2 regions of the Anaerobacillus sp. 63XJN7_4_ISO-PGPR-S23-413 genome follow, and region 2 is predicted to be linked to the other one. Evidence: riboswitches for the same ligand, from Rfam matches in the RefSeq annotation. Region 2 holds a riboswitch; the other holds the start of a gene.

Region 1 (7,771 bases), 400 kb from region 2:
GTTTGAATAACCGATCCATAATTTTCATGTGACATTCGTTCATTCCTCCTTAAAAGTTAAGTACACTGTCATATTTTCCTATTTGATCCAGATTAAACGTCATTAGCAAATAAAGTTGCAGGATAGGAAATTTCATTATTTCTGCACAAATTCTTGATAAAAGAAGGGAATAGAATACGGATTCTTCTCTGAAATCAACTTATTTCTTGATTTTCCCTTCATTGATTAAAATAGTCCAAGATTTCCCATTGTCAGTTGTTTGATAAAGACTACCACTTATTGAATGAAAGACAATCTCATCCTTATTTTGTGGATTAACTGTAACATAATCAATGGTGTCTAAAGTTTGATTAGGCATAGTCACTTCTTCCTCTTCACCGTCTTGCAATGATTGAACAATGAGCTGATTCCTAGGTTCCTGCACTGCATAAATAAAGCGATCCTCTAGAAAAACCATTGTGCTAACAGCTACTTCTTTCGTGATTCGAGTAAACGACTCACCTTGATTACGAGAGAGATATAACCCGGAAGGAGAGGTTATAGCAACAAGGTTCGAGTTACTTGGATGAGTGAATAACCCACTTATTTGATCGGGAGTTCCTTTTAACGCCACATCCACCCACTTTTTAGCATCCTCACTATAATAGACGCCTATTTCCATTTCGCTATTTCTTTGTTGATTTACTGCATACATGGCGTTCGTTTCATATCCCACAGCTAAATAATGAAAATCAGATTCGCCTTGAAAACCTAGCTTTTCTAATGTCTTGCCTCGGTCTGTACTTTTGATTAATCCAAGTGGATTTGGTAACGCAGATCCTTCTCCAGGGTGTCCACTACTATAAAATCCATCAGCTACAGCTTGGAATCCCATATAATCATTTTTGTTTGTTGTGGCTTCGTACCAGATTTGATTATGATAAATTAGAGGACCGTCGTGAGTAGCCACTAGCAGTTCATTACGGTTACCGGGATAACCGATCCCGTGGACATGATCGATTTGGTTTCTATCAGCTTCTTTATAAATGGCAGAGTTACTGATGGATGCGAGATTTGCTTGTTTTTGTCCTGTATCATTTGATTGATTTTCATTTAGTGACGATTGATCATTTTGACAAGCAGATATTATTACAGTGAGAATTAAACCTATTGTATAGAGCGATATTTTCTTCAAAACTTTTCATCCTTTCTACTTGTATGTGACGATAGCGTTAGAAAATCTAGTGGAAGAACGGCAGATATTAGTGAACCTCTTTAAAATAACCCGAACCTAACCAGTTCGGGTTATGAAGGGTCAATTATTCAGTTAGGGTTAATTCGTCTTCCGTTACCCATTTATGATTCGTTACTTTTTCGCCACCAGTTGTTGGTGTGTAGTCGATCATATATACGGTAGTTTCTGTAGCGGATTCGACCGTTGCAATCGCACCTTCCATTCCTTCCATATGAGAAGCCATTAATGTTACTTCAGTTCCTGATGGAAGTGGAGCTTCATCTGGATCTTCCAGTTCTTCATGAATGACCCATTTATGATTTTCTACGGGTTCTCCGCCATCTTCAGGGGTGTAAGTTACAACATAAGCTGTCGTATCATATGCCCCCACAATAGTTGCTTCTGCACCTTCCATTCCTTTCATATGGTTCGCTTCAATGATCGCCGTGCTACCTTCTGGATAAGTCGGATCTTCAGACTTTTGTAGCTCTTCAGGTACCTCAGCAGAGCCTGAATGATTCATCCCTTCCATATTACTTTCAGAGTTTGCCTCTGTGTTATTAGAGTTTTCATTTACTTGTTCATTGTTGTTTGCACAAGCAGCAAGAATGAGCGCCATTGATAATGTTATTACACCAATCAATTGAGTTTTACTTTTCATGATAGTCCTCCTCTAGTCTTTGGAATTGTATGCCAATATCTACTTTATCCGTAAAGTATGCACTTATTGTGCAGATTTCATTTGTTCACAGATTTATCGAATATCGGTGAAAGAACACTAAAAGGCCGCTCTTTCTGTAAGAGCGGCTGTCATGTGAATTATGGTTTTTCAGGTGGTTCCCCTATGACGCGAACTTCACGTTCAAGATCGACATCAAACTTTTCTTTTACTGTTTGCTGCACATGATGAATCACGTCCAGATAGTCAGTCGCTGTCGCATTATCGATATTTACAATAAAGCCAGCATGCTTTTTGGAGACTTCAGCTCCACCGATTCGTGTACCCTGAAGCTGTGAGTCCTGAATGAGCTTACCAGCAAAAAGGCCAGGAGGACGTTTAAACACACTGCCACATGAAGGGTATTCTAGCGGTTGCTTTGTTTCACGTTTTTCCGTTAAGTCATCCATGATTGCTTTAATATCCTCATACTCTCCAACTTTAAGCTTGAAAGTAGCTTCAAGGACAAGAAGACCATTTTCTTCTACATTACTATGACGGTAAGATAAATCAAGTTCATCAGCTGTCAATTTAACGAGCTTTCCTTCCTTTGTTACAGCAAGAACGCTTTCGAGACAATCCGCGATTTCTCCACCGTATGCTCCTGCGTTCATATAAACAGCTCCGCCGACAGATCCTGGGATTCCGCATGCGAATTCGAGCCCACTTAGTTTGCTGTCACGAGCAAATTCAGAAGCATCAATAATACGTGCACCAGCTTGAGCAATAACTTTTTCTTCTTCTTTTTGAATGGCTTTTAGTGACGAAAGATTCAGGACAATTCCTCTAATGCCTCCATCTTGAATAATAACATTAGAGCCTTTTCCTAAAATGGTTAATGGATAGTTAGATTGATAGGCGTACTCAACTGCTGCTCGTGCGTCCTCTAGCGTGTTAGGAAACACAAGGACATCCGCACATCCACCCATTCTTGTATACGTATGTGCATTTAATGGCTCATTTATCTTCAGTTCCGCACTGGGTAAAATGGAGCGGAGTTCATTTAATACATTTTGATTATTCATAGGCTACCTCGCTTATAAAACAGTTCGTTTTCATTGTGGTTTGAGTTCAATAATGTTTCATGGACATATTCAAACACATTTAAAATAATAACACAACTACTTGATAAATATGATGTTTTTCATAAAAGAAGCCTTTAATTCGAAAAGAATGTTACTTGGAAAGCAACTTATATAGCGGAAAAATCAATCTCAGACTTCGTGATTGGAAAAATGCTGTTATCCTATCAAATGCATAAATCATTGTATTCGTTACTCTTCTACAGATACTGTTACTAATCATCGCCAACGTTATCAAAAATAATCAGCTTATAGAAAAAATGTAGTAGATATAATATCCTATGTAAAAATGTATTTTAATACTGTAGTACAGGTGTACAGATAGGGTTTTTGGTAAAAAAACAACAACCGGAGAAATTAAGTTCTCCGGTTGTTGTTATGAATTAAGCTTTTGTTCGATAAGCCGTATTGTTATCTTTCAATGTCTCATCAGTTCCAAATAAAAAGTGCTTTTCCATATTTGGAGAATATACCGAGTTTACAGTTGTTCTGCCAACTGTTTCAGCCACCTCTCGCAGCATACTTGGAGAAGCCCCGCAACAGAGTCCGAAGTAATTGACGCCAACCTGCTTTGCTTTCTTAGCCCATTCCGCTAGTTCATAGCGATTGCAATAAAGCGGGTCTAAAGAGGTTGGAAAGGTCGTCTCTGTTGGCAATGTACACGCACAGCCACCGTCTGGTAAGTTAAAGAATGTTGGGTGTTCTTCTGTTGTACGATAAGGGATTGGAAGAGCACCAACATAGCCGTTAACAGACTGTCTAATTTTTTCAATGTAAGGCTGCATTGTGGCAGGTCCTCTAAAACAATTCATGCCAACAACTAGTGCACCTTGCTCTTCTAATAAACGGCAAGCTTCCTCAACGGTATAGCCGTCCCTTAAAATGTTCTCACTCATAAGTCCGAGTGTAATTACAGCTTGAAGATCCTGCTTTTGAATCTCTTCTAGCGCTATTTTTGCTTCTTCATAGAAGTAGAAGGTTTCGCCGTTGATGAAATCTACGCCTTCTTCTTTGCTCCATTTCACCATTTCAGCAAAAATTGACCGAATTTGTTCCTTACTTTCCTCATCTTCAGGATCAAATAAGTTTGTATTTGAAATGTTTCCAGCAACTAGCGCTTCTTCTTCAGGGTGTTCCTTCGCGACTTCTTTAGCCAGGCGGATGGCTTGTCTATTGAGCGGTTCTAACAAATCTTCTTTTCCAATAATCCTCATTTTCTCTCGATGACCATTATACGTAAAAGCAAGTACGACATCTGAACCTGCAAGCATATAATCACGATACGTTTGTTTTAGCGCTTCAGGGTTGTCTAGGGCAACTTCGGGTACGAATGATCCTGCTTGTAAATAACCACGACGCTCTAGTTCAAATAGATAACCTTCCCCGCAAATAACTGGACCATCTTGCAATCGTTCTTCAAGTGTTCTTTTCATGTGTAACAGCTCCTTTTCTGGATAAAATAAAAAACCCTCTTCTTAAACAATAAGAAGAGGGTTTGCTAACATAATCCTCCTCTTATCTTCCAGGTGATATCACCTGTAGGATTTGGCACCAGCTTCAACTGTAGTTGAAAGGTTGCCGGGCATCATAGGGCCTATTCCCTCCGCCGCTCTTGATAAGAGTGTTGATTTAATTTTTGAACATGTGTGAAATTATAGACCGGTTAACTGGAAATGTCAATCACTTATCTGATAATTACGAAATGTTAGGATAATCACTTGCTTTTCAATCGATAGATGCGATCTTCACGCCCTATCGGCTCGACTGACATTGATCCAGATGCAACAAATGAATCGAGGTAGGTACAAACAGCATAATAAATTTTTGGTTTCTTTGTGGAGTATCTCTTGTCTTGTACCTTTCCTTCCTTAATCAAAAGCTCACAAATCATCAGAGCACTTTCCATACCTTGCTGAATATAAGAGTCTACCTCTTCCTGTGTTGTAAATGAAAGGTCCCCTACAAAATAGGTTTCCTTAGGTTTCTCGCTTGTCTTTTCTTGTAAAGGTTCTTGAACATCTTCCGCGAACAAATCAAAAGCGCCTTGTAATTCCTCTTCTGGTTTCGGTTCTTCCTGGTTGCTTTTCGGGTTGACTACTTGTTCTACAGTGTTGCTTCCTCTTTGAAGAGCTTCTTTTTCTTCACGATAAGATCTGATTAAACTGTTTAGCCTTTTTTCTTGTAGATCTAGTAATGGAAGATTTAATGAAAGTGGCTGTTCAATGTCTAGTGGAAGGTTCAATCCTTCAGGAATGTCGTATGTAGGATAGCCGTTCTGTCTTTTCAACAGTAGCTCATCCAACTCATAATCTATTTCCATAAATCCCTTCACAACTTCTCTCACAATGGAAGCGGGTAATCCGGTATGCTCTTCGAAATGATTTATCCCGAAACGCCGTGTTTCTCCTGTTTTTGCATGTCGAACAACATACTGATACCGTAAAGAGCGACCGCACTCACATTTTAAATCATCTGAAACGAAGCCCGCATCGATGTAATCTTCTAGTATCCAATCATCAAGCAGCATCCTGATTTCTTCATCCGTTGCCCCACTTGGAATCATCCGCCCTTTACTTCTAGCAATTACATTCGCAAAAGCCGTTTTTTTACCGCGTTTAAGAAAATTCATTACATACGTTTGTTGCTCAATTGTCAGATCTGAAAAAAGCTCATCTCTTTGGGTGCTTGTCAGGCTTTGTGTCATATAAATCCCTTTCTGTACGATAGTAATGCCATTATATCAGTAAATATTCCAATATTGTTTGCATCGGATAAATTCTTAAAATAAGAAACGCCAATTCTGATGAATTGGCGTGAATTCGTTCTTAACGATGGCGGCCGTGCTCGCTCTTATGATTATGATGATGCTTTTCTTTTTTCTGTTTCGTTAAGTCGAGTGTATATTTAGCGAAACCATTTTCTGTTTCATCAACAAAATGAATCGTTTTAATGCTTTCCGCATAGGTTTTGGCTTGTAACGAGGATTCAAAAGTGACGTTCAGTTTCTTCTTATTAACTGTGTGAAATGACCAGTTCTGATCAGCTGTTGGATTAATTGTTTTGTTTTCAAGAATATAGTCAATTAAAATTTGTCTATTTTCATCAGGGGAATCAATAACAATATTAGAACCATCTAAGTGCGGAAAGTGCCCTCCGCCTGTCGCTCTGTAATTATTTGTAGCAACGATAAAGGACATGTCTTTCGTTACCTTTTCTCCGTTGTATTTTAGCGATTTAATTCGATTAGCATCAGCATTTACTACACTCCCACTCATATCATATTTCGCAGATTCTGTAACATCGATTTGATAGGTAACGCCATCAATAACATCGTAGTTATAAGAAGGAAAATCAGGATTAATTAAAGGCTGTTCCTGTTTATCTTTTTTGTTGATTACATTAAATTGGCCTGCTGACATTTCAAGCCAATCCTTCAGTTCGTCACCATTTAACAGAACCGCTTTCAGTGTATTGGGATAAACGTAAAGATCAGCTGTGTTTTTAATCGCGATGTCCCCAGCAGGAATATCTGTATAGTAGGACGAACCTCCTCGACCACCCGCTTTAAATGGAGCCCCAGCGGATAGGACTGGAATACCTTCATATTCGGTACCTTGAATATTGTTTTCTACATACCATTTTTGTGCATTGGTTACAATCTGGATGGACGGATCATCATTAACGAGCGCAAAGTAACTGTTAATGGGAGCTGTTGTTTCACCGACAGCTGTTCGCACATAATCAATTGTCGCTTCATGATCCTCTTTCACTGCATTGACGATATCAATGTCTGCTTCAACAAGTGGTGTTTTCGTTACTTTATCATAGATTGGACGAGCTTCAGATTTGGAATCCTTCACTGACCATTCCCCGTTATCTTCCGTTAAAGATAGGTCGATTACCCCTAGGTGATCTCCCCAGTAACCTGGCTCGACGGAAGCGACTCCATTAATGGTTCCTTTTGTATTATCCACTCCATCAACTCCTTGAAAGGTGTTATCTCCAGGGAATACTTTGTGGGCATGTCCAAATAAAATGGCATCGATGCCTTCCACTTCGCTTAAGTAGTAAACGGCATTCTCGTCATTTCCCTGTGGTGCTGCCTTCTCAAAGCCAGAATGAGGTATGGCGACAATAATATCGGCCCCTTTTGCCTTCATTTCTGGCACGTATTTATTAGCTGTTGCAACAATATCCTTTACGATCACATTCCCTTCAAGATTAGCCTTATCCCACTGCATCACCTGTGGTGGAACGAATCCGATCACGCCTACTTTCAGTTGATGTTCCGTTCCTGAGTCATCTTTCACGGATTTATCAAGAATTTGATAAGGAGTGAAATAGTTTTGATCATTTGATGGATCATCATCGTGGTCATCTACATACACGTTCGCATTTATGTATGGGAAGTTTGCGCCGGCTAGGCTTGTCTGAAGGAAATCGAGACCAAAATTAAATTCGTGATTTCCAATGTTCCCTGCATCATAATTCAGAAGGTTCATGGCTTTGTATACAGGGTGAGTTTCCCCTTTCTTTAGAGGGTTGATTTTTGCAACGTAGTCACCAAGCGGATTTCCCTGTAGTAAATCGCCGTTATCGAATAATAAACTGTTCTCAACTTCACCACGAGCTTTGTTAATTAATGTGGCTGTTTTGGCGAGTCCAAACTCATTCGTAAGCTGATCCTTATAATAATCATAATTTACGATATTCGTATGAATATCAGTCGTTTCCATGAGGCGTAGGTGAACATTCGCA
Region 2 (7,771 bases):
TCGGATACTTGATAAATCACCGCCAGCCCAATTGGCACCATCATCATAGCCGTTGCCGTGTTTGAGATCCACATTGATAAAAAGCCTGTTGCAATCATAAAGCCAAGTACAATTCTCTCTGTACTTGTTCCTATTGCTGATATAATGAAAAGAGCAATTCGTTTATGTAAATGCCACTTCTGCATTGTAAGCGCGATCAAAAAACCACCCATAAAGAGAAAAATGGTGTTATCGCCATAAGCTGATGCTGTTAAATCACCTTTTAGTCCGCCCGTTAGTGGAAATAAAATTAATGGTAAAAGAGACGTCGCCGGTATCGGAATGGCTTCTGTAATCCACCACGTTGCAATCCACGCCGTACTTGCTAAGATGGCCAAACCTGCTTCTGAAAGACCATTTGGATTAAAAAACAACATTATGCTAAGAAAAAGGACCGGTCCGAGGATCAACCCCGTCAGTTTCCTTTTATCATAAGCAGGATCTGGTCCAGATGCATAACCTGGATTTTTTTGAGAACTTTTTGAAGGGATTTCCGGCGTGTGTGAAGAAGCGAATGTTAAGAGATCTTTTGCTCGATCATGTTCTTTCCATAATTGGTTCCAAAGGTGTTGTTCCATAGTCATACCTCCTATCGTTCATTAAACTATAGTGTAGAATTCGCTCGCCACATCTGTCAATAAATTCACAATTTTGGTACTTTATTACTCTCTTTCAAGAAAGGACTTTTGATTCGTTTTTCCATTTCCATACAAGTAATTCATTTCAACCCCCTTAAATTTCCATTTGGGGCGAAAATTATAAGTTGATGATATGTTTTTTATAATTCAAAATAAATAAACTCAATGATTAAATGTAAGTATAGATACACAATCCACAACAAGTTGCTCAAAATCGATCCAGGGGGTATATGATGAGAAAGATACAACAGACTACTATTAATTCGGTTGTGAAATACGGACAAACAAAGCTTCCAAAATCAGCTAATACAGAATGTCCAGAATGCGGAAGCGATGCTTCATTTCAACTGAAGTTCGATTATCAAATTAATCAGGCTGTGTTCTCCACGCTTTCTCGCTGCTCTATTTGTAAAGAAGCTGTGCTTTTCATACTCATTAAAACGTCCCATAATGATCGCGGAGAAGAAGTTGAGCTATTCGTGCATCAAACCTCTTTTACACGAGAGCCGCTCGGCAGACTGACTAGCACAGCTAGATTACCCGATGACCTTGAGCGTGTTTATCGCTCAGCAGTGAATGTACATAACATGAAGGATTGGACCGCAACGGCTGTAATGGCTAATCGTGTTCTTGAGAGCATTACAGGTAGTTTTCTATCTGAAAATGAGCTAGGACAGCCACTTTCTAAACAGCTAGAAACACTTGCTAAACAGATTGATTTAGAAGAACCAATTGTAAAACTAGGACACCTACTAGGCAAAGGTAGTAATTTAAATAACCTCCTTTGTCTTGAGAAAGCTACAAGCGAAGAAACGGCCAACTTAATTATCGACTTACTAGATTCACTTATTGAATACTTGTACATTCTTCCTCAACGAATTGTGCATCTTCAAAAACAAATCGAAGGATAATAAAAAAAAGCAGGTAGCTCAAATTGAGCTACCTGCTTTTTAAATGCTCATATCAAATTTTAATGGCTCTATAATATTTGTTGGGGTTTAAGAAAATGAAGCACAAAAATACACGCAAGCTCCTATATCTTTTACACTTGAATTGACGAGAAACAAGAAAAAGATTGGAGTTGCGTGTACGTGCATTTTAACATGAATTTACCCGGATTAGAAGAAGTGATGGTATCGAAAATGGAAGCCATTAATGGCCAGTATCATGTTCATATTGAAGTGCCAAAGAAGGCGCACCAGTGCCCCCAATGTGAAGAATGGACTGTACGTGTTCATGATTATCGGACTCAGAAAGTACAACACCTTAAAGTATTTGAGCGAACGGCTTTTTTGTTTTATCGCAAGCGCCGTTATGTGTGTGCTTGTGGGAAACGATTCGCTGAAAGGAATTCGATCGTCAATCGCTATCAGCGTCACTCAAAGGAATGGAATCAGGCCCTGGGATTACGCGTGGTACAGGGGAAGAATTTCAAGGATACCGCAGCCCAATTTCGTACGTCGCATTCAACTGCGATAAGGCGGTTTGATGAAGTCGCCGCACCAACGCTTCAAGAAGTGAGTGATCTTCCTCGTGTCATCGCTATTGATGAATATAAAGGAGATACCGATGAAGGAAAATATCAAGTTGTCATTGCGGATGGAGATACAAAGCAGCCTTTGGATATCCTTCCTAATCGCTCCATTGAGACCGTAAAGGACTATCTTCGCAAGAAGGGGTCGCGAGTTGAAGTGGTGATCATGGACATGAGCTATGCCTTCAAGTCAGCTGTTCAAAAGGCACTAGGAAAGCCAATCATCGTGGCTGATCGCTTTCATTTTTGTCGCTACATCTATTGGGCATTAGAGCGTGTACGAAGAAGAGTTCAACAGAATTTCCATGATTATGACCGTAAAAAGTGCAAGCGAATGAAGCATGTTTTTTACAAGCGATATGAGGAGTTGAGTGAGAAACAAAAGTGGTATCTGGACCGTTACCTTGGATTATCCGAGGAATTACGAAAGGCTTACGAGTTAAAAGAAGCGTTTCGAAGCTGGTTTGAGGAAGCGAAACGAATCGGTCAAGAGAATCCTAACCAAGTTAAACAGTCTCTGTATAATTACTACAAAACGGTTGAAGCAGCGAATATGAAGGAGTTCAGACAAGCCGTTCAAACACTTAAGAACTGGCAACCAGAAGTCCTGAATAGTTTTGCCTTGAACTATAATAATGGTTTTATCGAGGGTTTAAACAATCAAACGAAGGTCATTAAGCGAAATGCCTTTGGTTTTAAGCGATATGACCGCTTACGAAGAAAGATCCTTTTACATCATCAGTACAAAAAAATTCGTCATTTTCAACTAGGATAAGGAGTAGGAGATGAATCTCCTACCCCAACATTTGATTTAGAACCATTTTAATTCAAGATTCTGTTTACTATCACTTTAGCCCTTTTTCGAAATAGAGGGATAGTTGATGAAAATCGCAATAATTCCTGCAATAGCAATGAGGATTGGATAAATTGAATACGGTAGTAGAGCGAGTGGCGAAATCGACGCAAGACCTGCTACTGCAAGCACCTGTGCCCCATATGGGAGCATGCCCTGTATACTACCTGAGAAAATATCAAGAATACTAGCAGACTTTCGTGGGTCTACCCCATATTCTTCGGAAATGTTTTTCGCAAGTGGCCCCCCCATTATGATCGAAATGGTGTTGTTAGCTGTTGATAAATCAAGCACGCTTGCGAGACCGGCGATACCAAACTCTGCTCCTCTACGAGAAGTTACTTTGCTCAGGATTTTGTCCAATACGTATTGTATTCCTCCGTTATGCTTAATGACTTCAATCATCCCTCCGATGACGAGTGCAATCATGGCAAGGTCTTCCATCCCTTTTATGCCCTCTGTAACCGTGGAGATCAGTCCACTCATTCCAAATGTTCCGTTATATAAACCTACAATCCCAGCAAATAAGGTACCACTTACAAGTACAATAAGAACATTAACACCAGCGATCGCTGCGATCAGTACACCTAAATAAGGGATAATTGTAACGAAATCAAATGCGTGATCTCCTCCAACCGTTGCTTGCTCTCCCATCGTTAAAGCACCATAAATAATGGCTGTTACGATAGCAGCTGGCAAGACTATAAAAAAGTTTACTTTGAATTTATCTTTCATTTGCGTATTTTGTGTGCGTACTGCCGCAATCGTAGTATCTGAAATCATAGAAAGATTGTCACCAAACATTGCCCCACCTATGACCGCTGATAAAGCCAGTGCCGGGGCAACTCCGGTTTGCTCTGCAATTCCAATTCCAATGGGAGCAAGTGCTACAATCGTTCCCATCGATGTACCCATCGAAATAGAAATAAAACAGCCAATGACAAACAAACCTACGATTAAAAGATTAGCCGGTAGAATTGATATACCTAAATTAACAATCGAATCTACTGCTCCAATTTTTTCAGCTGTTCCGGCAAACGCCCCAGCCAGTAAAAAGACCAAAATCATTAATATGATATTCGTATTACCTGCTCCACGACAAAACACTTCCACTTTTTTCATAAAGCTTTCTTTTCGATTCATCGAAAGAGCTACGCCCGCCGCAACTAGAGAAGCGAGAATAACAGGCATACTATAAAAGTCCTTTGTTATGATAGCTGTACCAATAAAAAGCACAATAAATATTCCAAGGGGAAGTAAAGCCAGGCCGTTCCCCTTTATTTCTTTCTCCATTATTCATGTCTCCTTCATCTTTTATTCTGTCTCAATAAAAAAAGCCCACTTCAAGAGAAGAAGGCTTTTGCACTTATCTCTCAAGATTTCTCTTGCTGGAAGCAGCACCTTTCTGATGATCAGAGGTTGCTGAAGCTTCTTTGGGCCAGGTCCCTCCACTTCTCTTAATAAGAAATATACAATTATTAATGAGCGCATGCTTCATTTTACTTTTTCATAACGAGCTTTACTTTATCACGCATTATTCTGATGAGTCAACTTTGATTAACTGCATCAAAATAAACTCCTCATCCTTTAAGGAGTTTACCTGATTAACTAGTCTGGTTCAAGCTTTGTATGACTACCAATTTTTGCAATAGATCAATCTTTATTTTCCTAAAAACCACTCAATATCCTTCATAATCGATTCCGGTTTTTCTTCTGGTAGAAGGTGACCGGTTTTTTCATAGATGATCAGTTTAGCATTTGGGAGATCCTTACTGAGACGCTTCCCAATTTTCAACGGCACAACTCTGTCATTTTCTCCCCATATTAGTAGGCTAGGTGTATGAATTTGATTTAGTTCAACTTCTGACAAATCTCCTTCGCGATCTCGAATCATCCTAACTAATGACCGAAAGATACCCTCATTGAAGAAAGGTTGGATATATCCATCCATCATTTCTTCATCGATAAGGGAAGGATCATAAACACAATTAAGCAAATTTCCTCTAACACCTTTTCGATAAAGCCACCTTTTCAAGTATACCGAGAAAAAAGGTAAGTACGATGTATACACTAGACTCTGTTTAGCCTTTTCAAGATATCCTGAACTGCACAGTAAAATATTCTTACTAACGAGATCATCTTTCATAGCCGAGACTCTCATTGCTACTTGCCCACCCATAGAATGGCCGATCATAACAGTATGATCAATTGAAAGCCTTTCTAAAAGTTCAACCACCACTTCCGCATAATTATGATAAGAGTGGACAAAACGATTAGACTTTTCACTTTTTCCGAACGGAGGAAGATCAATGGCAACAACAGTATATGCCTTTGTTAATAATGGTATCAATCTTCTGAAGCTGAAGCTCGACGATAGAAAACCGTGAAGAAGCGTTAATACTGGCCGATCGACGGCTGTGTCATTTCTATAGTATTCATAGTGAATATCAATTCCTTTGATCTTTTCCGTATTTTGTTTAAGATTTTGAGCTAATAGCATCTTTCATCTCACTCCGGATTTTGAATTCATCTGATCTGATTCACCCTTCGTTTCTAACCAGACAGGATGGTCTCACTTATTCAGGTTTGACTTTATACTTATTTTACCCCAATCCTGAAATGAAAAACTTTTTTTACATCTGAGAGGATACTCCATTTTTTTCATTCTAACTCTACGTGCACAAGGTCCAGCAGCTTTATCGTTGTCCTTTTTTCATTATGGTCAATAATACGCAGTTCTTTCGTAAGTGGATCTACATAGTGCACATATCCAAAGAGAGTTTTCGTTTCTCCCCCACTAAAGTGTTGAAAACAAAGCGAGTTGTGATTGGCCATTGCTTCACATATTGTTTCATTCATTTCCGCCATTCTTTGTTCATCAAGTACCGGCTTTTCACTTTTTTTCTCTTCGGTTTTCCAATCTCTTAGCTCTTTCACATGCTCAGGTAACATCATTGACGTCCATTTTATATTTCCGCGATCACGAATCACGCTTCTTCCCCCTTCTATGCTTTATGACCACCCACAAGTTTACTTCTATGCAGTGCCGTACCGGCCTTTGTGTATGAAACGGCACGAAGCAGCGCATCTGAGCCATATTTCTCACGGATCGAATCCATCACATATCCGAGATCCCGCTGCTTTGGGCGTGACGCGTTAAATAAGTCCAACTGCACTTCTTCATCATTGCAAATATTTGAAAGGGTAATGGAAATCTTACGAACCGTTTTTCTTTCAAAGAACTCCTCAAATAACTGAAGACATACATTGTATATTTCGAGCGTAATAGCAGTCGGGCTGTGGATACTCCTTGAACGGTGAAAGCCACCCCCGCCTTCTTCTTTACTATAACCAATCCCAAGGCTAATCGTACGCCCTGCCTTCCGGGCTTTTCTCGCACGTCTTGCAACTTCTTCACTCATCTCAAGAATGACGTGTTGAATGTCTTTTTCGTCATGGTAATCTCGCAACAAAATTTGGCTTTTCCCATAGCTAATCTGTCCCTGCATAATCGGCGCACCCATTTCAGAAAGATCGATGCCCCACGCATGATGATAGAGCTGATTTCCCATAATACCGAATTTTTCTTCTAGTAGATGTAGCGGGTAATGCGCAAGCTGCTTTACATTCATAATCCCCATTCGATTTAACGTTCGCTCGACACGCGATCCGATACCCCACATTTGACTTAGCGGGGAAAGCGGCCAGAGTTTTTTAGGAATATCTTCATAAGTCCATTCTGCAATCCCTTTTTCTTTCGCTTCCAGATCGAGACAAAGCTTTGCCATTAAAAGATTTGGGCCAATCCCTATGGCACATGGTAATCCGAATGTCTCTCTTATTTCATTTCTGATCTTGTGAGCTACTTCAAATTTGTTCCCCCAAAGTCGTTCTGTCCCATCAACCTGCAAAAACGATTCATCAACGCTATACGTATGGATACATTCTGATGGTACATAACGATGAAAAAGCCTCGTTATTTCCATTGATTGTTTTAAATATAAAGACATTCTCGCATTAACGATATGAATGTTTTTATTATTTGGAATTTCAAATAGTCTGCTCCCTGTTCGTATTCCAAATTCCTTTTTTAGTGCCGGAGACGCTGCTAGCACAACACTTCCCTGTCGCTCGGTATCACCAACAACCGCGAGATAGCATGTAAGTGGATCAAGCCCCATCTCTACTGCTGAACAACTTGCATAAAAACTTTTCATATCAATACATAGGATTGTTTTCTTTGGAAATTTAGAATAATCCATTTGTATCCCCCCTTCTCCTAATCAAAAAGAACGTTTGTTCCCTTTATATATACCCGTATTTTAACCGAATATACGTTCTCTTTACAATAAGCACTTTCTTCCAATCATAAAACGATTCACTTAGCATCACCCTTTTTTCTAAAGTAACGAAAAGTACCGGAAGAAGAGTAACAATGAACTTAACGATATTCACTCGAAAGTTAGTCATCAGAGCACATACGTATTGGAGATCCTACACTTGTTCCATTAACAGATAGGGAAGTAGAAATACTCGCGCATCAATCTCTAAACGCACAGAAAAAGAACCAGGATATGCCGTTTCATATGGTCATTAACGCCCTTATTTATTAGCACACCACCTCCTGAGTCTAAAGAACCAATACCTTTTTTTAAATAACAGGTATATCTCCCTATAACTCTATCCAAAAGGATAGGTCTTAAATAT

What was found. A riboswitch is a leader RNA that binds a small molecule or an ion and turns the genes downstream of it on or off. The one in region 2 is predicted to bind S-adenosylmethionine.
Region 1: linked by a shared signal. The riboswitch ahead of AC0VYO_RS11735 (homocysteine S-methyltransferase family protein) and the one ahead of AC0VYO_RS13775 (Na+/H+ antiporter NhaC family protein) in region 2 are both predicted to bind S-adenosylmethionine.

What each region holds. Positions count from the first base shown of each region.
Region 1 covers NZ_CM149688.1:2,202,224-2,209,994, reverse strand. The annotation lists gene AC0VYO_RS11755 (four-helix bundle copper-binding protein) at 1-35, opposite strand, end outside; gene AC0VYO_RS11750 (F510_1955 family glycosylhydrolase) at 200-1,174, opposite strand; gene AC0VYO_RS11745 (YdhK family protein) at 1,299-1,874, opposite strand; gene murB (UDP-N-acetylmuramate dehydrogenase) at 2,033-2,956, opposite strand; gene AC0VYO_RS11735 (homocysteine S-methyltransferase family protein) at 3,397-4,446, opposite strand; SAM riboswitch class I at 4,526-4,635, opposite strand; gene AC0VYO_RS11730 (DUF3895 domain-containing protein) at 4,728-5,717, opposite strand; gene AC0VYO_RS11725 (bifunctional 2',3'-cyclic-nucleotide 2'-phosphodiesterase/3'-nucleotidase) at 5,839-7,771, opposite strand, start outside.
Region 2 covers NZ_CM149688.1:2,599,034-2,606,804, forward strand. The annotation lists gene AC0VYO_RS13760 (SLC13 family permease) at 1-617, opposite strand, end outside; gene AC0VYO_RS13765 (hypothetical protein) at 911-1,588, shown strand; gene AC0VYO_RS13770 (ISL3 family transposase) at 1,763-2,986, shown strand; gene AC0VYO_RS13775 (Na+/H+ antiporter NhaC family protein) at 3,062-4,357, opposite strand; SAM riboswitch class I at 4,428-4,531, opposite strand; gene AC0VYO_RS13780 (alpha/beta fold hydrolase) at 4,725-5,564, opposite strand; gene AC0VYO_RS13785 (YolD-like family protein) at 5,726-6,055, opposite strand; gene AC0VYO_RS13790 (Y-family DNA polymerase) at 6,070-7,326, opposite strand.